4 regions of the Paenibacillus sp. 01T442 genome follow, and region 1 is predicted to be linked to each of the others. Evidence: riboswitches for the same ligand, from Rfam matches in the RefSeq annotation. Region 1 holds a riboswitch; each other region holds the start of a gene.
The links. Region 1 has a riboswitch for cyclic di-AMP ahead of AC1DLM_RS00105 (C40 family peptidase). Riboswitches for the same ligand answer to the same signal wherever they lie in the genome.
Positions count from the first base shown of each region.

Region 2: it holds a riboswitch for cyclic di-AMP, as region 1 does, so the genes downstream of both, AC1DLM_RS06195 (APC family permease) here and AC1DLM_RS00105 (C40 family peptidase) in region 1, are expected to answer to the same signal.
Region 3: it holds a riboswitch for cyclic di-AMP, as region 1 does, so the genes downstream of both, AC1DLM_RS13480 (hypothetical protein) here and AC1DLM_RS00105 (C40 family peptidase) in region 1, are expected to answer to the same signal.
Region 4: it holds a riboswitch for cyclic di-AMP, as region 1 does, so the genes downstream of both, AC1DLM_RS14810 (stalk domain-containing protein) here and AC1DLM_RS00105 (C40 family peptidase) in region 1, are expected to answer to the same signal.

Region 1 is NZ_JBFTPF010000001.1:3,602-8,374, forward strand. It holds gene AC1DLM_RS00070 (AIM24 family protein) at 1-530, shown strand, start outside; tRNA gene AC1DLM_RS00075 (tRNA-Gly) at 623-697, shown strand; tRNA gene AC1DLM_RS00080 (tRNA-Arg) at 704-780, shown strand; tRNA gene AC1DLM_RS00085 (tRNA-Pro) at 801-877, shown strand; tRNA gene AC1DLM_RS00090 (tRNA-Gly) at 895-965, shown strand; gene AC1DLM_RS00095 (acetylxylan esterase) at 1,402-2,349, shown strand; gene AC1DLM_RS00100 (GNAT family N-acetyltransferase) at 2,414-2,926, shown strand; cyclic di-AMP (ydaO/yuaA leader) riboswitch at 3,023-3,185, shown strand; gene AC1DLM_RS00105 (C40 family peptidase) at 3,189-4,085, shown strand; gene AC1DLM_RS00110 (hypothetical protein) at 4,270-4,773, shown strand, end outside.
Region 2 is NZ_JBFTPF010000004.1:150,448-155,220, forward strand. It holds gene AC1DLM_RS06185 (MFS transporter) at 1-975, opposite strand, end outside; gene AC1DLM_RS06190 (N-acetyltransferase family protein) at 1,130-1,576, shown strand; cyclic di-AMP (ydaO/yuaA leader) riboswitch at 1,811-1,960, shown strand; gene AC1DLM_RS06195 (APC family permease) at 2,061-3,896, shown strand; gene AC1DLM_RS06200 (YqkE family protein) at 3,942-4,202, shown strand; gene AC1DLM_RS06205 (polysaccharide deacetylase family protein) at 4,214-4,773, shown strand, end outside.
Region 3 is NZ_JBFTPF010000013.1:95,070-99,842, forward strand. It holds gene ectB (diaminobutyrate--2-oxoglutarate transaminase) at 1-568, shown strand, start outside; gene AC1DLM_RS13465 (ectoine synthase) at 581-967, shown strand; gene thpD (ectoine hydroxylase) at 986-1,897, shown strand; partial or broken gene AC1DLM_RS13475 (DUF2179 domain-containing protein) at 1,958-2,232, shown strand; cyclic di-AMP (ydaO/yuaA leader) riboswitch at 2,238-2,398, shown strand; gene AC1DLM_RS13480 (hypothetical protein) at 2,460-2,876, shown strand; gene AC1DLM_RS13485 (glycine betaine uptake BCCT transporter) at 3,097-4,626, shown strand.
Region 4 is NZ_JBFTPF010000014.1:251,112-255,884, reverse strand. It holds gene AC1DLM_RS14825 (ethanolamine ammonia-lyase subunit EutB) at 1-597, shown strand, start outside; gene eutC (ethanolamine ammonia-lyase subunit EutC) at 590-1,282, shown strand; gene AC1DLM_RS14815 (YjcZ family sporulation protein) at 1,357-1,461, opposite strand; gene AC1DLM_RS14810 (stalk domain-containing protein) at 1,615-2,406, opposite strand; cyclic di-AMP (ydaO/yuaA leader) riboswitch at 2,411-2,563, opposite strand; gene AC1DLM_RS14805 (PspA/IM30 family protein) at 2,719-3,381, shown strand; gene liaF (cell wall-active antibiotics response protein LiaF) at 3,513-4,175, shown strand; gene AC1DLM_RS14795 (sensor histidine kinase) at 4,291-4,773, shown strand, end outside.

The DNA.
Region 1 (4,773 bases):
AGCGGTTGATCCAATCACGCATACTCGGTCCTGGGCGTGTGTTAATGGGATTGCCAGAAGCGTATAGTTTGGCTGTCGTGCCTTTGGAAGCCGAAGATGATCTATTGTTTGAATTTCGACATGTGCTGTTCTATACGGAAGGTGTGACCTTTACAACGCATCTACAGAGTGTGAAGAACACGTTGATCACGCAAGATTTAGTTAAAATGCAGTTTCACGGTCCCGGCAGTCTAGGTTTGCTAACAGCTGGCCCTATACATCACATGGCCCTGGATGCTGTGGAGCCTTTGTATGTTGATGTGAGTTGCCTTGTTGCCTATCCGCGGCAAGCTAAGCTGCGCCTCTGTGTATACGGCAACACTCTGGCAAGTCAGCATATGAATTATCACTGGGAGATTACGGGGCATGGGCATGTGCTTATGCAGCCTTGTAAGCCAGATCCCAAGTTGGACGAGCATATGAAATCGGATAGCTTACTGCGCCGCATAGCACGGGAAGTGCTGCCATTTGGGGGCGTTTTCATAAAATAATAAAAAATAGTTGCATTTGTTTTGAATACCTGATATATTATTCCTTGTCGCCTCAGAGAATCACTTGATGAGCGAAAGAGAAATTACACCGTGCGGAAGTGGCTCAGCGGTAGAGCATCGCCTTGCCAAGGCGAGGGTCGCGGGTTCGATCCCCGTCTTCCGCTCCAATATTTGCGCCCTTAGCTCAGCTGGATAGAGTATTTGACTACGAATCAAAAGGTCGGGAGTTCGAATCTCTCAGGGCGCGCCATTTACACTTTATATTCACTACGGGACGTAGCTCAGCTTGGTAGAGCACCTGCTTTGGGAGCAGGGGGTCGCATGTTCAAATCGTGTCGTCCCGACCATTTTAGATTTTTTATATGCGGGCGTAGTTTAATGGTAGAACTTCAGCCTTCCAAGCTGATCGCGCGGGTTCGATTCCCGCCGCCCGCTTACAGAAGAAAGAGACCACCTTCGGGTGGTCTTTTTCTTCATTATTAGGGAATTGAACCCTTTAGGGCTCGATGAGTAATAAACCTACTTCCCGCAATTTAACTGGATTTTCTCCATCTATTTGAAGCGTATTTCTCGAATTCGAAAGTTTAACTGTATTCCTGTAGTTAAATTCCTTCGATTTGGTCGATTCTTCAAATTTCATATAAATTAAATGTACTTTCTCCATGTAATCACGAAAATACGTCAGATTCGAGTAAATTAGCTGTAGTTTATACATCTAAACACGAATCGGGAGTCTTCTTGCGTTCGCAGAAGAACCGACAGATTCATCGACATAGAGCATCGATGTTCCGTTTCATATTCATATTTTCCAATAGTCATACACGTGTATCTAGGTTAAAATGGGAAAAACATGCAAAGGGGACTTACCGAAATGAACGCTATTGAAAATCGTATTCAGGGGTTACACCAGTATCAATCGCAGTTAACGGCGCCTGCTGATCTGGCTGCATTCTGGGAGCGTGCATATACGGAAGCTACGCAAGATGCATCCTATACAAGAGAGCCGGTAGCATCACCTTTTATACAAGCGGAAGTGAATAAGATCGTCTTGCAGGGTGCTGCGGAAACACCGATTCATGCTTGGTTGTTACTGCCTAATGCTGAGAGCAAGTCTAAGAAGGTACCTTGTATTGTTACATTCCCAGGCTATACGGGCTCCAAGGGAAGACCCGAGGATCATGCTGCTTGGTTGCTTATGGGGTATGCGGTACTTGCGGTTGATGTACGCGGGCAAGGCGGCGAAAGCGGTAACCTGCTGCCACAGGAGACTGGCATGACGAGGGGCTGGATTACACAGGGGATTCTCGACGCGGAGACGAGCTACTATCGTGCAGTTGCGATCGATTCCTTGCGTGCTGTACACTGCGCGTTAGAGCAACCAGAAATCGACAGTGAGCGGGTATTCGTATACGGCGGAAGCCAGGGCGGAGGGCTTGCCCTACTCGTAACCGCGCTTGAGAAGCGTATTCGGTCAACCGTTGCCCATGTACCGAATCTATGCCACATGGATTTGGGCTTGTTGCAATCGGTCAGCTCACTTAGTGAGGCAGCGGAATTCGTTACCCGGTTCCCAGAATATCTGCCAGATGTACTGCGAACAGTTTCCTATTTCGATATCGTGAATTTGGGCGATCGAATTGAGCAGCCTGTTCACGTTACGGTAGGATTGAAGGATACGTGCTGCTTGCCAGAAGCGATTTTCGCTGCGTATAACCGAATCGAATCAGCACACAAATCGATTGAAGTGTACCCCTTCATGGGGCACGCGACACCTCCTGGCTCTCATGCAGCGGCACATGCCTTTTTCTCAAAATGGTAAGGTCTGAAGTAAGAGGCTTCACACTTGGATAACCTATTACTAACTTGAAGGGAGGTGCTGACAAATGGAAAAAGTGGATTCATTTGAAGAGGTATTCGAGCTGATGGAAGCCGCTTTTCCTGTAACGGAAATAAGGACGTATGAAGGTCAGCGAGCACTGTTATCTCATCCTAATTACAGCATCGATGTCGAGAGAGATGCTCAAGGGCAACTACTTGGCTTCTTGGCCAGTTGGAACTTTAGTACGTTTCGATTTGTGGAACATATCGCCGTCAACGCTGCCATAAGAGGCGGTGGGATTGGCAAGCAAATGCTGACGACGTATATGAGCCGTGCAAGTACCCCTATCGTACTTGAAGTCGAGCCTCCGACTGCCTCAGATGCTACGCGGAGAATTGAATTCTATAAGCGCTGCGGCTTCCATTTGAACCTATTTCCTTATGCACAGCCACCACTCAGAGAAGGTCAACTGAAATTGCCTCTCAACATCATGAGTTATCCTAGTCCGATGACAGAAAATGAATTTAATCCCTGTAAGCATATTCTATTTACCGAGGTGTATAAGCAGCTGCTCTGAAAAGAGTGGCTGTTTTTTTGTACTTTACATAGCAAAGGAAACACTTACCATCTCGCAAAAGTTGTCATCCTAAAACGAACTATGCTAGTCTAATATAGACAAAAAATGCCGAATCTCGGAGCATCGAAAGCTCTGGTACGGGGGACTTCTTTACTTGGGGTGAATGAATGCTCAGTTAGCCATAGGCTAATGGGGTGCGCTAGGGAAAACCTCTTCCCGAACCCGTCAACTAACCTCGGAGGCTTCAAGGAGGCACAACGTTTTGAAACTTTTTACCAAAAGCTTTATTTGTTCATGCGCTCTTGTAGGCGCAGCCTTTTTCCTGTTCGCCGCTCCATCCACGCATGCTGCTGCCCCAGACACCTCTTCGGTGAAGGTTCAAGTCAATGATGACTTGGTGCAGTTCCCGGAAGTACAGCCGTTTATTGATACGGAAGGTACACTTCAGGTGCCACTACGTGTGTTGTCGGAGAAATTAGGTTATCAAGTGGGATGGGCGAAGCAAGGCGATGAAGTCGTCGTCACGCTTAAGAACAAAGAACAGGCGATTCAACTCACAACGGACGAAGAGCAAGCGATCGTGAACAGTAAGTTAGTTGAATTAGAGAGCAGTCCAACTTTGGTTAAAGGGAGTACCTATGTCCCTCTACGCTTTGTTACAGAGACGTTTGGATCTGCGATTGCGTGGAACGATGCGAATAAAATTGCCATCGTGGAAGAGGACGGCAAGACTCATAAGCCAGCCTGGATTGCACCGCCACCAGTAGCTCTAGCAGCCCCAGTGGCCAAGGTCGTTCAGTCATCCATTGCAGCTCAAATTATTCAAGCTGCAACGACGTTCAAAGGGACACCGTACCGATGGGGAGGAACTACACCTAAGGGCTTCGATTGCTCTGGATTCGTTCGTTATGTATACGAGGCCAAAGGTATCGAGCTGCCACGCACCTCCGTGCAAATGTACGATAATGCGGGGGCAAGAGTGACGGATTTGAAAGCGGGAGACCTCGTCTTCTTTGCTTCTGGTATCGTCAACCATGTAGGCATTTACATCGGAAATAATCAATTCATTTCCTCGACAACATCCGTTGGTGTAACGGTTGATAGTCTCGCTAGCTCCTATTGGGGCTCCAGATATGTAGGTGCCAAACGCGTGTTATAAAATAGCTGCAAAATCAAGTATAAGTACTGGTATAAGAGCGTATGTTCGCTATGACTTTCTATATGGAAAGCAAAGCGGCAGATGCTCTTTTTTTTGCGCGAATTTGTGCGATTTTTATCGAATTTTTGAGAATTATAGCCTATAATGAAACAATGGTTGGAAGAAAGTAGGTGGCGCGTGCGGCATGCAAGTCAGTGTCTGGAAAAGCTTGTTTCATAAAATTAAATTGTCGGGTCGAACAGATCGCATGTATAACGTGGAAACAGGTCCTGCCATACCAGAAGACATTCGGGTCGTGATTAAGCAATTTTTTCATTCGTATAACCATTTCAAAGGGGCTAGGCAATTCCAAACAGATACGTTCATTAAAGAAGTATTTTACGCAACAAAACAAGATCCGAGGGATCAGCGCTCCATAGATGAGATGGAAACTTATATTCAGAGCAAGAATGTGAACCGGTTACGACTGAAATCTTATGTGATTGATGAATATTTACGTGTTGGTGAGAAGGTATGTATGATCGGTGTGACGCGGGAGTTTAGCAATGCGCATCGCAATCGTGTGCTTTATTTTATCATTCAGGAAGATGGCATTTGGCGGTTCCATCATATCGTGAGATCACATCATGGCAAAATTCTTGAGAAATTTCAGGTGAAGGAACAGGTTGGATTTGTGGTTGGGGATGAT
Region 2 (4,773 bases), on a different contig from region 1:
ACCCACACGGTTGGAGACGAGCATAGCCAACAAAGCGCCAGGGAAGAGCAATAGTCCCGAAGTAAGCGGAGCTAAACCGAAAACCCGCGCAAGCATCTGTGGCGCAAGGAACAAGAAGCCAAAGCTGATCATATAGGAAAACACGCCGATTGCGCTGAGCGCCATATAGGGTCTGTCGCCGAATAGGGCAGGCTGCACGAACGGTTGTGAGGCTCGGCGAATGCGCAGAGTGAATAGGGCAATCGCAATGACGCCTGCTAGGAGTGCGATCAGACTCTTAGACGTAAGGAAGAGCAGCAACCCCGTCGTCCCAATCCCGAGGAGCAGAGCACCGATGAAATCGAACGAGCCGCTTTCTGGTTTTTCTTTTGGCAGCAGGATGAGAAAGATAGGAATAAGCAGCAGCGTGACCGCTGTAATGACGAACAGGAAATGCCAGCCCAAATACTGAACGATGGATCCCCCTGCGACGGGGCCTAGTCCCAAGCCAAGTGAAGCTGCGGAAAGGATGAGCGACATGGCTCTGCCTCTACGAGACAACGGAATGTAGCGGGTTACGAGTACGATACCAAGCGAAGGGATCGCACCTGCGCCGGATGCTTGAATCAACCGCGTAAACAGCAACAGTCCGAAGCTGTCCGTGAACAACCCTAGAATGGAGGCGCCGCCTAGCGAGAGCAGGGCAATGACGTAAAGCCTGCGAATAGGCACGAAGTCGGACAAGCGGCTGTAGGTGATCGATGCGATGGCGAAAATGATTGAATACCCCGTAACAATCCACGATGCCGTTGAAGGACTGAGCTCGAATTGTACGGAAATTTTGGGCAGAGCCAGATTGAACATCATCGTGTTCATGATGACAAGTACAATCGTAAAACAGAGCAACCATGAGACAGGCGTTTCTCGTAAGCGGCCAGGCATCTCAGGTTGAGCATGTGTTGTTCCTTGAGCTGAAGAGGTTGCGTTGTCTGACATGGTACACCTTCCGATCTAAACTATAATATATTTTGTGACAGTTTATCATGGCGGGTAGGGTGTGTCAATGAATTGGCCTGTATTAAATCAGTAAAGGGTTGAATATTTATACATATAATTGTATTATCATTCATAAAACACATGGAGGAATACGATGGGACACGTGATAAGAAAAGTGGAAATTGAAGATTTGGAGGTATTAACAGAGTTGATGTATGTCTATATTGTAGGCTTTTATAAGAAGCCACAGCCGTTAAGAACTGATATTCATCGACTGATTAGTAACTTGCTTCAGGAACAAGGCGGTATACAGTTTGTTGTCGACCAAGAGGGAGAGCTCGTAGGCTTTGCGACCCTGTATTTTTCTTGGAGTACGATGAAGGCAAATCCCATTACGATCATGAATGACCTCTTCCTTCTCGAGTCTTACCGGGGGACCGCAGCAGAAGAAGACTTGTTCCAGAAGTGCCAAATCTACTCCAAGGAAAACGGCTATGCCTTCATGTCATGGATCACCGCGCCTGACAATCATCGTGCACAACAGTTTTTTGACAAAATGGGCGGAACTCGCGTGGATTGGGTGAATTACACGATTATTTAAAGGAAGCGGTTCATCCAACAGAATGTTCGCACGAACCAGTAACTTTGACGGACTGAAACCTTGTTAATAAGTTAAAATACCCTGATTACCTACGAGAATGGAAGATAATCAACGAATCAGGTAATTGTAAGCGAATTATCGGGTGAAACGTGAGGTCGGAGAGTGCTTTTTACGTTTTTTCCCTCCTTTACTATGTTGGTAGAAGAGAGTAGTATTCAACACGTACATGAACAGTTGAATATTTCGCTTAATTTTCTTTTAAGAAAAGCGGGGGAACCACGAGTAACATGGGGTGAATAACGGTACGGATTCAGTACCTTTTAGGGCAGATTTCTCGCGGCCCGAACCCGGCAGCTAACCTCGTAAGCGAACGTGAGAAAGGAGAACGTGTGTTCAAAACACAAGGTCGATCCTTGTGTTTTTTTGCGTCCATTTTTCAAAAATATAGTATTGATATGGCTTTAATTGGAGGAACAACGGCGAAATGACAAGTGATTCATTGAAAAAAATTGTGTTCGGTAAGCCGCTAAAGTCGAGTGAGATTGAGTCGGAGAAAATGCCTGTCTGGAAAGCCCTCCCTATCTTGTCGTCAGATGCCTTATCATCCGTATCGTATGGGACGGAGCAAATTCTGTTAGAGCTCGCGACAGTGGGGGTTGCAGCTTTTGCCTTCTCATTGCCGATTGCGGTTTCGATTATTGCTTTGATTCTACTGCTCGTGTTGAGCTATAGACAAGTGATCGAAGCGTACCCGATGGGCGGCGGCGCCTATATGGTGACGAAAGAAAATTTAGGCATGGTGTGGGGACGTCTTACCGGTGTCTCTCTGCTAATCGACTATACCTTAACCGTAGCCGTTTCGATATCGGCTGGTGTCCAGGCGATTACCTCGGCATTTCCATCGGCTGTACCGTACATTGTTCCGCTGACCATCTTACTGGTTTGGATTATGGTCTGGCTGAACTTGCGAGGTACTTCCGAATCAGGAACGGTATTCGCGATTCCAACGTACTTTTTTATTCTTTGTATCCTTTTGTTAGTGGGTAAAGGTATTTTCGATTTACTGACAGGATCTATGAATACACATGCGATCGAATTCGCACCAAGCGCAGCAACGAACTCATTAACCTTGTTCGTACTTCTCAAAGCGTTCTCGTCCGGTTGTTCAGCTGTAACGGGGATCGAAGCGATCTCCGATGCCGTGCCGCATTTTAGAACGCCATCTGTCAAAAATGCCAAACGAACACTCCTCTCACTAGGCGGTCTGTTGGCCATCGTGTTCGGTGGTGTAACGCTGATTGCCTTAGGGTATGGGGTGGCACCGGATCATAACGGTCATACATCGGTTCTTTCGATGGTAACGGAGCAAGCCTTTGGCCGAGGTGTGATGTACTACGCGACGCAAATCGCGACAATGCTAATCTTGGTGCTCGCTGCGAATACAAGCTTCAATGGCTTCCCGATCTTGGCGTCCATCATGGCCCAAGACAAAAACTTCCCGCGCATGTTCTCCTTCCGTGGGGATCGGCTTTCGTATCACTATGGCATTATTACGCTAGGCGTATTAGCCAGCCTGTTATTGATTGGCTTTAAAGGTAAAACCGATGCACTTATTCCGCTTTATGCGATTGGCGTATTTTTATCTTTTACACTTGCTCAGACGGGGTTGGTTCGTAAATGGCTCAAAGAGCGGGTATCTGGCTGGATCGGGAAGTTGATCATTAACGGCCTGGGTGGTATTGTCTCCCTTGCGGTTCTTATCATTTTCTCCGTTACCAAATTTAGCGAGGGTGCTTGGATTGTCATTATCATTACACCGATCCTCCTCTGGCTCATTACGAAAATTAGTCACCATTACGACGACGTAGCCAAACAGCTGCGGATTGATATCACACAAGACCGTGTGTGTACCAAAGAGCCGGTCATTATCGTACCTGTGGCTGGGATTCACAAAGCGGTAGAGCAGACCCTGAACTATGCCAAATCGCTCTCGCCTAACGTCATCGCGTTCTATGTCTCCTTCTCGGATGAGGACGAAGAATCGATGCAGGAGAAGTGGCAGATCTGGGATCCAGGTGTTCGACTCGTAGTGTTCAAATCACGCTACAGAACGATTCTGAAGCCGCTGGCTGAATTCATTGATCGCATCGACACGCATATGTCGGAGAAGCAGTCGATCATGGTTATTCTCCCGCAATTCATGCCGAAGAAATGGTGGCACCGTCTGCTCCATAATCAATCTGCGGCGCGGATTCGTTCGAAGCTTCAAGCCGATAAGGATATCGTTGTTGCAACAGTGCCGTATCATTTACATCAATAGAAGTGTACAATAATAGGGAGAACTTGTAGACGAGGTGACCTTATTATGGTGAAAAAGAAAGCAAAGATTACGCCAGCTGCGGCTAGCGTGCAAGATAAACCTGCAACGCTGAAGGATCTGCTGCGTCCGGAAATACTGGAAGGGCTCAAAGCCCAGGCTGACGCGATGAAAGCGGAAGAGCAAGCGAAGAAGGATGCAGAAAGAGCCAGGGTAGAGGCTGCTCGCAAGGCGGAAGAGAAACGTCTTGAGAACGATTTTGCCTATCAGCTGGAGAAAAGTAAATTAGACTGGCGGAAACATAAATGAGGGGGCGCACGATGTGCCTCCTTTTCTTTATAAGTGCGATGGTAGCGTTTGCAGGATGTGAGGTGGAGCAGCGTGCTGCAGAAGTGGAAACGGTGATTGATTCTACATCTACATCTATAGGAACACCAACATCAACACCAACACCAACACCAACACCAACACCAACATCAACACCAACATCAACATCAACACCAACATCAACATCAACACCAACACCAACACCAACACCAACGCTTGCACCAACAGCCGCACCTCCTGTCCCAACCTTCACGTCAGTGGAACAATCATTGATCGCTCGTTATGCTTCTGTGATACCAACGAAGTGGGGGGAGCGTGTCCCTGGTGTGAAAACACGCTTACATACGAAGGACAAAGTGATTGCTCTTACCTTTGATGCCTGCGGCGGGAAGGAAGGCAGTGGCTATGATGAGAAGTTGATCCAGTATTTGATTCAGGAGCAGATTCCAGCTACGTTATTCATCAATGCAAGATGGATTGCTGCGAATCCGTCAACCTTTCAAGATTTGGCATCGAACCCTCTGTTTGAGATCGAAAATCATGGCACTGAACA
Region 3 (4,773 bases), on a different contig from region 1:
TGTACAGATGGGTTGTGGAAGAACGGGAACTTTCTTCAGCTTCGAAGAGGCAGGAATTAAACCGGATATTATCTGTCTGTCCAAGTCCATCGGTGGTTATGGTTTGCCAATGGCGTTGACACTGATTCGACCTGAACTGGATATTTGGGAACCTGGTGAACATAACGGTACTTTCCGAGGCAACAATTTGGCCTTCATTACAGCCTCGGAAGCGCTTCGGTATTGGGAGAATGAGCAATTCTCGACGAGTATTATGGAGAAAGGCAAGCTGCTGAATATCCGTCTGCAAGAAATGGTAGCCTCTTACCCACAATTAAAAGGGAAGGTCAGAGGAAGAGGACTTATGCAAGGTATTGTCTTCGAAATTAGTGGCGTAGCAGAGAGAATATCCGAACGTGCCTTCTCGAAGGGACTGATCATGGAAACCTCTGGAACCGACAGTGAGGTTGCCAAAATTATGCCGCCGTTAATCATTGATGAAGCAGGCTTAGTCCAAGGATTGGACATTTTACGAGAAAGTATGGAAGAAATTGCTGCAGAATTAAAGTTGACAAGTAAACAGGCATAGGAGGAGCAGGACATGATTGTAAGACAATTAGCCGAAAGAGTCGGCACTGAATTCCATGTAGATACAGAAACTTGGTATAGTACACGATTGCTTGTGAAAAGTGACCAGGTAGGCTTCTCTTTGCACGATACGACGATTAAAGCCGGTACTGAAACAGAGATATGGTACAAACATCATGTTGAAGCCGTGTACTGTATTCAAGGAGACGGTGAGATTGAAGTCCTCGAAAGCAAAGAGATTTATCCCATTTCCGCAGGAACCCTCTATGTCTTAAACGGTCATGAGAAACATCTGCTGCGCGGTAGAACGGATATGCGTATGATTTGTGTGTTTAATCCGCCTACAACAGGCCGAGAAGTTCATGATGCTGAAGGGACATACCCGTTAGACCCAATCTAATAAGGAGAGTGGCAATCCATGTTAACATCCAAGGGGCAAATTACGGTGAATCGATCGAGCATGCAAGACAGCTATCCATCAAGAATCTATCAGGAGCCAAAGCTACTGGAGCGGCAGGATCTGGTGGTTTATAACCCTACAATTAATCAGACAGAAATTAGTAAGGACCAGCTTACATTTTACGAGGAAAATGGTTATTTGTTTTTGGAATCCTTTTTTACCGAGGAACAGGTTCAATTCTGGAAGCAAGAGCTAGCAAGACTTTGGGAGCAAAGCAAAGAAGTGCAGAAGCCTGAAGTGATCAGAGAACCAGGGAATGATGAAATTAGATCTATATTCGCTGTGCATCGGGATGACGAAGTGTTCAAACAAATGGCTTCGGATCCACGTATACAAGATATCGTTAATCAAATTCTGGGTAGCCAAACCTATATCCATCAATCCAGAATTAATTTTAAACAAGGATTTACAGGTAAAGAGTTTTATTGGCATTCGGATTTTGAAACTTGGCATGTGGAAGATGGGATGCCGAGAATGCGAGCGCTTAGCTGTTCAATTGCGTTAGAAGATAATCATGCCAATAACGGTCCCCTTATGGTTATACCTGGCTCACATCGTACGTTTGTTTCCTGTGTCGGGGAAACGCCGGATGAGAATTATAAATCCTCGCTTCGCCGTCAAGAATATGGGGTTCCTGACCAAGAGAGTCTAAAACAGCTTGCCAAACAAGGCGGTATTGTTGCACCTACGGGTAAAGCTGGCTCCATCCTCCTATTCGATTGTAATTTAATGCACGGTTCAAATAGTAATATTACCCCAGATCCGCGCAGCAATGTTTTCATTGTATATAATAGTATGCTGAATAAACTCAATGCTCCTTACTCAGGTAAGGGACCTAGACCAGATTTTATCGCTGAACGCTTATCATGACATGATGTTTAAGGATCTTCCTAGTGAGGTCCTCATCGGTAATCAAAGAGGTGAAGCGGTGTGTTAGCAATATTAAGCAGCATTCTAGGCATTCAAATCGTGTATGTTTCTTGTTTCACACTCCGTATGATCCTGACTTTAAAAGGGGAGAAATATACAGCCGCTGCGATTAGCATGATAGAAGAGAACGATTGGTTTTGGAAGTATTGGCACGAAGAAAAAATGAAAAGTTTTTATACGCCTGCATTCGCAACGTGGATTCGAAAGCGTTTATTATTACGCTTGAACCAAAGAGCTTGCATGGTGGCTTCTGGTTGAAAATGATTCGGAAATAAGCAGGCATGGGTAAGCGCTGAGTCTTGCACGAGGCAAGAGCGGGGGAACCAAGTAAGCAGGTGTATGGCAGCATGCACAGTTGGGGTGAATCTCAGATGTATTGAGTAGGGCTATTCTCAGGTCCGAATCCGACAGCTAACTTCGTAAGCGTAATTGTGTAGAGGTAACGAGGAGGAGTGTGGCTTAAAGGCTAATTTTCGTTGCCTCTCAAAGGGGGAAAAGTAAAATGAAAAACAAGGAAGAATCCAATTCATCTGAGTATGTACTGGTCAATGCTCCGAACCGAGCGGGAAAAGATTTCATTCATCTATTACGTTCAAAAGGCATTCAATATTATGCACTCACGAACAATAAGTATGGAAAGAAAAAGCTGGAAGCTATGGGTGTGGATTCGATTATTATGGTTGACACCGAAGATGCCGCGACTTGGGTGCTCCCTGATATCCAAATAAGTAAAGTTTATTTATTTGAAATTAGTTTTAATCTATGCAGCAGGTATATTCAAATTTGTAAAGAGTGGGGCTCTGAGTCGATACACGTTGTAACAAAAGGGGATAAGTCAAGGAGTGCATATAGAGGCCTGGGTGCTAACCAATTTACGTACATAAACACGAACAATGAGGTATCATCTCTTTTGCCTTAAAGGTAGGTCGATACATTTCCTAAGTTGTTTATGGAAACTTGTAGAGTTTAAATAGAAGAGAGTAAAAAGTAAGAGCTCATCAAACCACAACTATGTGTTTAAAGCTGTGGTTTGATGGGCTATATTTTGTTTCGGATCAGATGAAATGGCATTTTAATGCATTATATTTCCTAATTAGGTAATGATTAATATAAAATAGTATATAGGGATGGTTATAAAAATGGTTTTGTATATTTCAATTGTTATTATTTTGGCTTTTGTTTTATGGGGAGCTCTTGCCCCTAATAAGCTGGCTGATTCCGCGACTTCACTCTTCGACTTTTCGATTAATAATTTTGGATGGTTTTTCTTAATTTCAACGTTTGGTATCTTACTCTTTGCTTTCTATCTTGCGTTTAGTAAGTACGGAAGGATTAAACTGGGAAAAGATGAAGATGAGCCTGAATATTCAACAGCATCTTGGTTCGCTATGTTGTTTAGTGCTGGAATGGGGATTGGGCTTGTTTTTTGGGGGGTGTCTGAGCCATTATCCCATTTTTTATCCCCTCCTGAAGGAGCTTCTGTAGCATCCATAGAAGCTGCACGACTAGCCATGCGTTATTCCTTTTTCCATTGGGGAGTTCATCCATGGGCAATCTACACCATCATTTCGCTAGCCTTAGCTTACTTTCAATTCCGGAAAGGTAAGAGGGGGCTAATTAGCGCCGTCTTTTCACCCATTCTTGGCAAGATATCAGAGGGATGGGTTGGAGGTGTGATAGATACACTTGCCATCATTGCTACTGTATTTGGTGTTGCCACCTCGCTTGGTTTAGGTGCACTTCAGATTAATGGCGGATTAAATCATATGTTCGGTATTTCAATAAGTCCATTTGTTCAAGTGGTCATTATTGCAGTGGTTACGGTTTTATTCTTGCTCTCGGCCACGACAGGCTTGGACAAAGGGATCCGAATATTGAGCAATACCAATTTAATTATAGCCGTCTTGCTAATGACTTTCGTATTTGTAGTTGGCCCTACCTCCTTCATTCTGGATTTATTTACTTCTACTTTAGGGGGATATTTGCAAAATATTGTGTACATGAGCCTACGAATGACTCCGTTTACACAGGGAACCTGGGTTGGTGTCTGGACGTTATTTTATTGGGCATGGTGGATAGCTTGGGGTCCTTTTGTCGGTACTTTTATTGCACGTGTTTCCAAAGGCAGAACAATCAAGGAGTTTGTATTAGGTGTTCTCTTGATCCCAAGTTTATTTAGCTTCGTTTGGTTTTCTGTATTCGGAGGAACAGGGTTGCACTTAGAGTTGTTTGATCATTATCCGATTGCGGCCGCGGCTGAAAAGGATGTTACATCTGCTTTATTTTTAACACTAGAGCAGCTGCCTATGGGGGGGATTATTGCTTTTATTGCCACCTTATTGATTATTACGTTTTTTGTTACATCTGCTGACTCAGCCACTTTTGTTTTGGGCATGCTCTCAACCAAAGGTAATCCAAACCCGTCGAATAAAGTGAAAATTGTGTGGGGAGTTCTTCAGTCATCTATTGCTATAGTTCTTCTAATTAGCGGTGGCTTAAGTGGTTTACAGACAGCATCCATTGTAGCAGCTCTTCCATTTGCGATCATCATTATCGGGATGTGTGTTTCCTTAATCGTTTCCCTAAGGCAGGAGGAAAGGACGATGAGAAGTAGAGAACAGAGTCGTATGAAGAAAATTGACGAGCTATTAATGGGAAGAGAGTCATAACGGAATATGTATGGTTGCATAAATGATACAACAGTCCATGCAATATTCCACCCTTGACCATATAGAACTTTTTGGAATAGAACACATTTATGATTCAAGTGAATAGCCTATAATAAAAAGTTCGTAGTTGTTAGGCGGCTAAATAGA
Region 4 (4,773 bases), on a different contig from region 1:
GCGCTTCTGGATGAAGCGGATGCCTTGATTCATAGAATGGGCAGTGCGGCGGGGCCGAATCGGTGGTATTTTGAAACGGGGCAGGGTTCGGAGCTATCTTCGGAAGCGCATCATGGCATAGACCAAGTGACGTTGGAAGCGAGATGCTACGGATTAGCTAGAATCTACAAGCCTTTTTTGGTTAATACGGTGGTAGGTTTTATCGGTCCAGAGTATTTGTACAATAGCAAGCAAGTTATACGTGCAGGCCTTGAGGATCATTTTATGGGCAAAATGCATGGTCTCCCGATGGGGGTTGATGTGTGCTATACCAATCATATGAATGCTGATCAAAATGATATGGATTCCTTAGCGGTCATGCTGGCTTCTGCTCATGTGAACTTCCTGATTGGCGTACCTATGGCGGATGACTGCATGCTCAATTACCAATCACTCAGCTACCACGATATTGCGACTTTACGCGAGTTGTTTGGGCGCGCGCCAGCACCAGAATTTCGAGATTGGCTGCAAGACATAGGCCTATGGTTGAACGGTACGCTAAGTCCGCTAGCAGGTGATTCTAGGCTATTCTGGCGAGGAGGTGGAAAGCGTGGATGAATTCGCTCGGATGAAAGCACTAACTCCGGCACGCATTGGCGTTTCTAGATCAGGTACACGTCCATTAACGAGTGAGTTACTGACTTTTCGATGGGATCATGCTAGCAGCGTGGATGCTGTGCACAATGAGGTGAGTTCTGCTCTCTTAGCAGAAATGAGGTGGCTCATCGTCGATTCTTGTGCAGAAACGAAGAATATGTATTTGAAGCGTCCTCATCTAGGGAGAGTATTGAAGCCCGAAAGCAAACAGGAGCTATTAGCGAAATGTCAGCTTAGGCCACAAGTGCAAATCGTAGTATCCGATGGGTTAAGTGCAAATAGCATCGAAGCGAATATGCGTGACCTGTATCCTGCCTTGCTGGATTCCTTGCGATTGCGAGGCTTAACAGCGGGAACGACAATCTATGTGAATCGCGGACGGGTAGGCTGTATGGATGCCATCGGAGATTTGTTAAATCCGGAATGTCTTGTGCTGCTTATCGGTGAGAGACCCGGTCTTGTGACTGCTGAGTCGTTAAGTGCGTACATGTGTTATAAGCCAAGAACGGGGGGAACGGATTCGGATCGGATGGTTATTTCGAACATTCATCGCGGTGGAACACCTGCCATGGAAGCGGGGGCGTATATTGGGGGAATGCTGGAAGAAATCTTGAAGCAGCGAACGAGTGGCATCGAATTCAAATGAAAAAGCCCGGCTGCTGAAGCCTCGTAATGAGAAGCTTCAGCAGCTGGGTTTATTTTCGCAGGCGGAAGATGGTCCTAGTAGAAAGTAGCAAGAATGATGACCAACAGTACATAAAGTACAAGAACTAAACCTGCGGAACTTCCGTATCCTGGCGTTCCACAACCAACTGCAGCTGACATAGTATCCCCTCCGGTTTTGAATGTGGGTTAAACACTATATAACATATGTGGGTGGGAACCCTGTTGATTGGACATATGCCCTTATTGAGTGGAACATTCAACTACAAAAAGAGCTGCCCTTGTATGACTCTTAGGGCAGCTCTCTCCATGCATTTAATTGGGAATTTGATACACTTTAATCTTCTGGAAGCCAAAGCTTTGTAATGATTTCCTTGAGCCTGGAATAAAGATGTCCATGCGATTTCCTTTAATGGATCCGCCCGTATCTGTTGCGTAGACGTACATGCCGCCTTTAGGAAGCCCGCTAAACGAATAGCCTTCAATATAAAGCTTCGTGCCAAGTGGAATGACGGAAGGATCAACAGCAACTGTGCCAATTGCTAGTGGGTTGCCCATGTAATCAATGGCTCCATACCCGCCATTTTCAGAAGGATCTGCCGAATAAGCTGTAGATTCGAATACTTGATAATCAGGTGCATGTTGCTCTCCATCTTTACTTAAGATAGCTAGATTACTGCTTGCATCCCACTGTACAGGTACGCCTGCGGTTGTGGAAAGGAAGCGAAGAGGTACATATACACGTCCATTTTGATACTGAGAAGCTCCGTCTAAGATGACCGTTGCATCATCAACGTTAGCTTCTTTTTGCCCTGAAACKAAGGTAATCGTATGATTGTCGTTATTTAGTGTTACCTTAATCTGATTGCCATCTTTCTGCCAGTTGACCGTATATCCGAGCTTCTCCGTTACAAATCGAAGCGGGACTTGGGTGGTGTGGTTGCCATCCAGAAATGGCTGTGCATCAGGAAAATGGATCAGTTCATCATTGACTTGCACTTTCACGGCCATTTCAGCTGCTTGAGCTGTAAATGGGGAAAGAAAGCCTCCAGCCAATACTGCTAGTGAGGCAGCTAGGCTAGTTAACCCTTTGGTAAGCTTATTCAATTGGTAATCCTCCTTCTTGAGCCTTCGAGGTTAGTTGACGGGTTCGGGAAGAAGGTTCTCCCTAGTCTGCTCCAAGCTGAAGCAAATATTCACCCCAAGTATTTCGTCCCCCGTACCAGTGCCTGCATATATGCACTAGACTCGGCTTCAAATATTTTAGCATCACTGGCATGCTTGGGCAACGACCAAAATATGGTTATGCCCATTTATACTAGACTTAGGTCTAGGTTCAAAAACAGTCGATAGTCGGTTTTAGAACCTCAGAAATTGAGCTACCATAAGAGTATGATGATGGATGAGGGGCGATTGTACATGAATAATAATAAGAATCGGGAAATGGATCCTACTAATATATTTGACCGTATTGGCAAAATGGCTGAAACCGTCTGGCACGAGACGATCGGCAAAACGAATCCAGCCACTTCTGACGACGGTAGCCAGATCGCACAGCTTGAGGAACGCTATGAGGAAGCGCTGCAAGCAACGATTGCCTTGCGCAGTAACATCGCGCGAGCGGAAGAGATGGCGAAGCTGCGCGGTGAGCAGGCCGAGCTTGCGATGCGCGCTGGCGAAGAAGATCTAGCGCGGCTTGCCCTGCAAGAGAAGCTGAACGAGGAAGCCGCGAGCGAGCACTACCGCGCGCAGTACGCGAGCAGCCAGGACTTGTGCCTGGCGCTCGCAGAGGAACTGCGCGGGCTGCGTGCGGGACACGCAGCCGAGGATGAGCAGCCGCGCGGCGGGCTGCACGGCAAAGAGGCTCGCGACACATGGCGCGAGCTGGAGGTCACCGGCCGCGAGCTCGGCCGGGAGGCGTTGCAGGGGCTACGCGTAGCGGGCCGCCTGTCGAAGGAGACGCTGAAGGAAGCCGGTGGCAACCTTCAACACGAACTGCGCGCGCTGCGCAGCAAGCTGCAGCATGAGTGGCAGCAGGAGCAGCGTTCTCGCGGTGAGCGAGACCCGCACGACAGCAAATAGTCATGGACGGTGACCTCCACGAAAGCAAAGCCTTGATCTATAAGGATTTGCATCTTGGAGGTCGTCKATTCTTATGGTATGCTAGGAATCGTATGAACGAAAGAGAAATGGCAGCCAGAGGAGGTGCATCGATGGGAGAGGAAACGAAAAATAACCGCAGCCGGAATACAGCGCTTTTGCTGATTGGAGCCGGTATTTTTTTGCTTCTGGAACATACCATAGGCTTTTTTCCCGTTATGGCCGTAATCCTTATTTTGCTGGGCATTCATCGTGTTCGTTCACGCAAAGAGCGCAAGGGCTATGTGCTGATGGGGATTGGTGCCGTCATATTATTCGGTGATCATCTTACCATTGTCATTTCGGTTGTGTTGATTTCATTAGGTTTATTTTTCATTCGATCCAAGCAGATTCATAAAGATGATACGTATACCCAAAAGCAGAAGATTGTTGATAGCCTTCGCCTAGGCCGAGAACCATGGATTCAACGGAATTCCTCGACGTGGTACTTGGTGGGAGAAACGTATATGGATCTTTCCATGGCAATTCTCGAGCAAAAAGAAACGACAGTTATCCTACAAGGTGTTGTAGGAGATATTGATATAAAGGTGCCTGACGATATCGGCGTTTCCGTCACAGCTTCCGTCATGCTGGGTCAGCTTCAAATCGCGGAAGAAAAAGAGTCAGGTGTGATGAACAAAGTCGTTTGGCAATCGCAGAATTATGGGCATTGTGACCATCGGGTGAAACTCATACTTTCTTTCATCGTAGGAGATATAAAGGTCAAAGTATTGTAACTTTCTTTAAATAGTAGAAAATATAGTCTCATATATACATGGGCTATATTTTAGATAAACGAGACCGTTTTTAGAGGACGGTGTAGTCGTTTATTTCAAGGGGGTACTTCACCAAGTGGACGGCTACAAACGACGATTAACGAACATGATCTGGCGCAGCATGGGGGAAGCCATCCTATTTAGCTTCGCCGTTTTCGGAGCTATGCTGTATTTTCTGAATTCAAGTCATTTGATTGAGCCCTTTACCAGTTGGCAGCAGGGAGTCAAGTTCTCGTTCATGGCTTTGTTGATTCTGGGTGTAATTGGGGCGGTATTCGGTTACTGGAACAGTTCTAAGGTGACACGCAGACTTGAGCCCATGATGGAGACGATGATTTTATTAGAAAAAGGGACATTTGCCCGAGAAGGCTTTCAAAACGGGGATGACGATGAGATTGGACGCTTAGGCGAACAACTCAGCCGTATTATGAAGCGATGGGAAGAGCAAGTGACCTCCCTTCAACGGCTGTCGAATAGCAATGCTGAGCTTACCGAGAAAGCCAAGCTTTCCGCGGTTATTGAAGAGCGTCAGCGCTTGGCGCGTGAGCTGCATGATGCG